2 regions of the Coprobacillus sp. genome follow, and region 2 is predicted to be linked to the other one. Evidence: a T-box and tRNA genes for the amino acid it is inferred to sense, from the RefSeq annotation. Region 2 holds a T-box; the other holds one or more tRNA genes.

Region 1 (3,422 bases), on a different contig from region 2:
TCCATCGCGATAGTTGAAATATCTCTTTTTATTAGAGACTGTAACAATTACTTTGATTGGTTGTCCCTTTTTATCCTTTTTTACATCCCCTTTTTTACAACGATGAATCGCATCAGGATTATTAGCCTTTGTAGTCCTTCCAGTATTTTTATTTATATACATATCACGTTTGTAACATTGTTCTTTTTCTTCAGGTTTTTCATAAATATGTCGGTCAAAGGCTATAACATCTATATATCGACCATTTCCTTTAGTTATAAACTTATATAAATAACAGATTACTTTATAATTAAGACTCACTTTTAACATAAAATTTTTAACTATTTCATGCTCTTGTGATTTTGTTAATCCAATTGGAATCATAATTCTTAAAGAAACTGCATATATTTTTTTCTTATGATTTCTATAATCTTCATAACTTAGTAATGTATTAATTGCTTTATGAGGATTAATCATATTAGAATAAAATTTTTCTTTAATAAAGTCCGTTATAATACAACGTTCATGAATATCTAAACGCTGAATAAATTGTCCATTAAATTCAAGATTTGTTGTACTCATAATACCTCCAGTGGGTTCCTTGCTTTATATAAACATTAAAGGAACTTTAATGATTTTTAAATTTTTCAACTTTTTCAGGAGTATTTTTAAGTTCCTGGATAAGCGAAATATAATAATTAACTTGATTCATAATGTCATCACCTACAATTGTATTAGATTTAGCAATAGCAACTTTTTTTCTAGCTTCCCTTGATTTAGGTAAGTCATACTTAGGTCGAATATACTGTCTCGCATATTCAATGAGTTTGAGTTGCATTTCCTGATCTTCAGCAAAAAAGTTGACCATAATTCTAATAAGATAGGCTTCTTTTTCTAATTCTGAATACTTAGTCAGCATTTTTACTAATAAAACTTCATCATCACTCGGATATATTTGCCATCTGGCAGTATCTGAACGTGGTAATAATACTTTTTTCTTCATTTTCTCACCTCCTTTTGTTTTAAATACGAAAAAAAGCGATATTCTTTAACGAATATCGCTTGCATAATTATTTGTAATATTAATCTACACAGTCCCCGTCTGACATTTTTTTTCAAAAAACAGATGGTGCCCGAGGTCGGACTCGAACCGACATGACGCGAGTCGCAGCATTTTGAGTGCTGTGCGTATACCAATTTCGCCACTCGGGCATCGTGTGCTCAATTATTATATTATAGAATTGTAGTAAAAGTCAATAGGAAAACTATCATTTATAACAAAATGAAATAGTCTTCATTTCAAAAAGAGAAATCAAGACTATTTTTATATATAATATTAATCACACATCATTTTAATAATTTCTTTATCTGTTTCTTTCATTCCATCTCGAGATAAACGTCCAATATTACGAATTGTATTTTCAACACCTTTACAAACAATCCCATCGCCACCTTTAAACTGGCAGCCATTTTTATACATATAATAACCAAGAATTCCAGCATCTACACTCTCAGCTATTTTGGCAGCACATGAAGGCTTTGCTCCATCACATACAATTCCCGAATTAATGGCTAAGGCATTAACCAATGTATGAGCAATTGTTTTATAATCGCCACCTTTAAGATAAGCAATCCCACAGCCTGCCCCTACACCTGCGCTGACAGCTCCACAATAAGCCGATAATCTGCCAATTCCTGTTTTCTGATGAATTGTACATAAGTTAGATATAATCAAAGCACGATATAATTGTTCTTGTGTTGCCTTTTCTTCCAAAGCATAAATAATAACAGGTAAAGATGCTGTCATTCCTTGATTTCCACTACCAGAATTAATAATAACTGGCATTTCACAACCGCTCATTCTTGCATCACTGCCTGCTGCTGCATAAGCTTTTGCTTTAATCTTGACATCATCACCATAAGTTTTTAAAAGGATACTTCCAATATTAGCACCCCAGTTATTTTCAATCCCTTCCTTAGCAATCGCATAATTACAATCAATTTGTCTTTGTAAAACGTCTTGAACATCCTCAATAGCAACTGTTGTTGCAAATTCATAAATATCTTTGACATTTAATAAACTACGATCAGTTAACGAAGAATCACTTGATGCAACCACACCAGATTCATAAAGAACTTCACCATCTTTTTCAATATACACAATATTTGTATGATAGCCAGCAATACGAACTTTGGCATTATGATAAATACCATGAAGATGAACACAAATATCTAAAGCACAATCACTTTCAATGGCTTGAACTTTCATTGATATCGAGTCTAAGAAATGACGCATTTCTTCTTTTTGTAAATTTGTAACAATAGAAATAACTTCTAATACCTTTGTACTATCACCAGCCACAATTCCTGCAGCAACACTCGCCTCAATACCTTTTAAGCCACCAGTATTAGGAACAATAACACTCTTGACATTTTTAACAATATTTCCACTGACAAAAATATCTACTGACTGAACCTCATCTTGCAGTGTATCAAAGCACTTACTTGCACAATATGCTAATGCAATCGGTTCAGTACATCCCATTGCCGGAACCAATTCCTCTTTTAAAACTTGTACATATGTTTGATAAATATGTTTTTCCATTCTTTCCACCTCTTTATAGACATATTCTAACACGCTCATACAAAATAAGAAAGGCATCATTTGCCTTTCTTAGGTTTTCTAATTATAAATTGTCCTAGTTTTTTAAGATCTAATGGAAATAATGGTGATAAATAAGACATTCCAAAAGGCTTCAATCTTGCCAGATAGACCCACAAAAAGATATTAAAAATAACAAATCCAAAGATATTGAATAACATTATACTTACAATCATCATCACTTTAATATATTTATTTGTTAAGGATAACTCATAGTTTGGTGTTGCGAATCCACCAATTGCTCCAACCGCACAAAAGAGCAAGATTTCTTCTGAAAAGAATCCTAAATCAATAGCAAATTGTCCTAATAATAAAGCAGCAATTAACCCCATCGCATTAGATATGGCTTCTGGTGTATGAATCGTTGCTATTCTTAATAATTCAATAGATAATTCAACCAGTAATATCTGGATAAAGAATGTCCAGTCCCATTGCATAAAAGAAACAGATAGTGACCAAACAGGAACAAGATAAATGGATAATAAAACAGCACTTAAACGAATAATACGAATAAATGTTCCAATCAATGGTGTTTGACGATGCTCTTCCACATGTTCTAGAATTTCAAATATTGTCGTTGGAATCATTAAGACAGATGAAGATGTATCACAAATAATTGCAATATATCCATGCTGAATATGCGTTGCTACAATATCTGGTCTTTCACTATATCTCACCAAAGGAAAAGGATTATAGTTTTGATCTAAGATAAGTTCTTCTAGTGCCCTATCTGTCATAATTAAATCTTTCGCTTTTATTTCTTTAATCCTTTGCATCACTT
Region 2 (3,422 bases):
ATCTGCACCATATGTATTCACAATATCATCAGGATTTATCACATTTCCTTTAGATTTACTCATTTTTTCACCATTACCACCCAAAATCATACCTTGATGATATAATTTCTGAAAAGGCTCTGGATGTGATAAATATCCTTTATCATACAAATAACGGTTCCACATACGAGAGTATAATAAATGACCTACTGCATGTTCTGGTCCACCAACATATAAATCAACAGGTAACCAGTGGTCAAGCAACTTTCTATCAGCAATTTCTTTATCATTATGTGGGTCGATATATCGCATATAGTACCAACTGCTTCCAGCACTTCCTGGCATTGTACTTGTCTCACGTTTTCCTTTTTGACCATTCACATCTATATTGACCCAATCTGTCGCTTTATCGAGTGGTGAAGCACCAGATTTAGAAGGTGAATAATCTTCAAGTGGAGGTAAAATCAAAGGCAACTGGTCATCTGATAATGCCACTGATGTCCCATCTTCAAAATTAATAATTGGAATAGGTTCTCCCCAATATCTCTGACGAGCAAAAATCCATTCTCTTAAACGATAATTAATTTTTTGCTGACCACAATGATGTTCTTTTAGCCATTGTGTCATCTTTGCAATGGCATCTTCTTTATTCATACCATTTAAGAAATCAGAATTAATATGTAATCCATCTTGTGTCCATGCTTCTTTTGAAACATCTCCACCCTCAAGCACTGGAATAATATCTATACCAAATTTCTTTGCAAATTCGTAATCACGCTCATCATGCGCTGGAACAGCCATGATTGCACCAGTTCCATAACCAGCCAAAACATAATCCGAAATCCAAATCGGAATCTCTTTTTGATTCACTGGATTGATTGCATAAGCTCCAGTGAAAACCCCAGTTTTATCCTTATTTAATTCTGTACGCTCCATTTCTGATTTTGTTGAACATGCCTGGACATAATCTTCAACAGCACTTTTTTGAGAAGCCGTTGTTATTTTAGCAACCAATTCATGTTCTGGTGCCAATACACAGTAAGTTGCTCCAAATAAAGTATCGCAACGTGTTGTAAAAACGGTAAATTTTTCATCATGTCCAGCAACCATAAAATCAACATGTGCTCCAATTGATTTACCAATCCAATTTCGTTGAATTTCTTTTGTTGATTCAGGCCAATCAATTGTCTCTAAGCCATCCAATAATTTCTCAGCATATTTTGGAATATCAATAACCCATTGCTTCATATTCTTTCTTACAACAGGGTACCCACCACGTTCACTTTTTCCATCAATAATTTCATCATTAGCCAAAACAGTTCCTAATTCTTCACACCAGTTCACAGGAATATCAACATTTCTAGCCAATCCATCATTATAGAGTTGTTTAAAAATCCATTGTGTCCATTTATAATAATCAGGATCACATGTTGAAACACACTTCTCCCAATCAAAAGAAAAGCCTAGCATTTTTAATTGTTTTGTAAATGTTGCAATGTTTTCTAAAGTAAACCCTTCTGGATGATTTCCAGTTTTAATAGCATACTGTTCAGCAGGTAAGCCAAATGAATCAAATCCCATTGGATGTAAAACATTATATCCCTGCATTCTTTTCATACGTGACATAATATCAGTTGCAGTATATCCTTCTGGATGACCAACATGTAAACCTTGACCAGATGGATAAGGAAACATATCTAAAGCATAATATTTTGGCTTAGAAAAATCCCAGACATCTGTATAAAATGTTTTGTTGTCATCCCAATACTTTTGCCACTTCTTTTCTATTTGTTTGTGATCAAACGGCATAATTCATCCTCCTTAAAATATAAAAAGTCCTCCATCTAAGGACGACTTTATCGCGTTACCACCTTAGTTCATATATATTTTCATATACATGCCCTTAACACCTTAACGCAGTGATACGGTAAAAACTACTCCATTCATCTTTACATCTCCAAGGCGAGTTCATTGCGGTTTTTCACTTGCTTCCACCTTACACAAGCTCTCTGCAGAAACCCATACAACTACTATTCCTTTTCATTGATTTTACATATTCAACATTATAACATATGATTTTTGAATTTCAACTCTTTTTAATCTTTTAAAGCAGCAATTGTATTCAATCTAAAAACATAAAGCAATGGTGGTAACTGACTTATGAAAACAAGAAGAAAAGAAGCACTATACACAAACAACAATAATTCATAATCAAAAGACAAAGTCAAATGATTATTCAATAAAAGCTCTTGACTCATGACATTAACAAGTGATAACAACTGATAATATAATCCAGTACATATCATTTGAGCACTTAAAACAATTTCCAAGGATTCAAATAATACAATCTTTAATAAATGCCAACGCCTCGCACCAAAACAAATCAGAATCGCAAAATCCTTTTTCTTTTGGATAACATTTAAAAACATCACTTCTCCAATTAAAAAAAGTGATGACAATATAGCCAGACCAGAAAATATCATCAAAACAACTCTCACCTGCTGCATAGATTGTGAAATATTTTGAGTTGTTGTCGCTCCAACTTCTAAAAACTTATAATCCGGATACTGCTTTTTCAATTCTTTAATAATTTCACTACGCTGATAATCTTTATGAATATAAATCATCCCTAAATCACTTTGTATATCCTTTTCATCAAATTGATAAACATCTTTTAAAAGATGAATATAGGCATTTTCTCTTTGATAAAGAGTATCTAGTGCTGTCGTCTGATTGGTAATTCCAACAACCTGATAAGCAATTGATTTCACTTCATTTTGATATTGATACCAAGCATAAACTTTCTTATTAAGCAATGTTGATAAACTTTCATCCTTACACAAATGTTGAGCAGTAGAAAGAGAAACAATGATTTCATGGTCCTCTTGAGGATATTGCCCCATATCAAGTTGTATGTCCTGATAAGGCGAAGCATCATCACCAATAAAAAGAACCTGTGAATCCTGATACCTTTCACCAACAAAACCGATTCCTAAAAATTCATACTCCTGAAGATACAGTTGTGTCCTTGTAATAGAGGGTTGAGACTGTAATTCATTCACAAAATCAAGTGTCAATGATTGATGATTATGTGCTTGAAAACTAATACATGAAGAAGGAATTAAAGAATATATATAATTTTGTATCTGAGTTTCCAATCCTCTACTCATTGTGAGTGTCATAATAATACATAGAAAAGATATCGTTAATCCAAATATTAATTGTAAAGAGCGCCCTTTGTGAGATTTTAATGACATCCATGATAATCGTAAAAGTGGAAAAATTTTTTTATGACGTGAGACTATCTTATTTTGAGTCAACGGTGTATGGCGGAAACATTGATGACTTTCAATCTTTCCATCACACATTGTATAAATCTCATCACTATACCTTTCAACCAACTTTAAATCATGCGAAACAACAATGACCAATCTACGTTTTGA

The links. A T-box is a leader RNA that pairs with one kind of tRNA and senses whether it is charged. The one in region 2 lies ahead of leuS (leucine--tRNA ligase), so its partner is inferred to be a tRNA-Leu.
Region 1: it encodes a tRNA-Leu, which carries the amino acid that the T-box ahead of leuS (leucine--tRNA ligase) is inferred to sense. The anticodon was not compared.

What each region holds. Positions count from the first base shown of each region.
Region 1 is NZ_CFJNYH010000037.1:25,067-28,488, reverse strand. Features, by position in the region: gene AC5M21_RS12590 (hypothetical protein) at 1-561, opposite strand, end outside; gene AC5M21_RS12585 (hypothetical protein) at 608-982, opposite strand; tRNA gene AC5M21_RS12580 (tRNA-Leu) at 1,107-1,191, opposite strand; gene AC5M21_RS12575 (L-cysteine desulfidase family protein) at 1,316-2,584, opposite strand; gene AC5M21_RS12570 (spore germination protein) at 2,641-3,422, opposite strand, start outside.
Region 2 is NZ_CFJNYH010000021.1:20,908-24,329, forward strand. Features, by position in the region: gene leuS (leucine--tRNA ligase) at 1-1,788, opposite strand, end outside; T-box leader at 1,823-2,032, opposite strand; gene AC5M21_RS08775 (ATP-binding cassette domain-containing protein) at 2,076-3,422, opposite strand, start outside.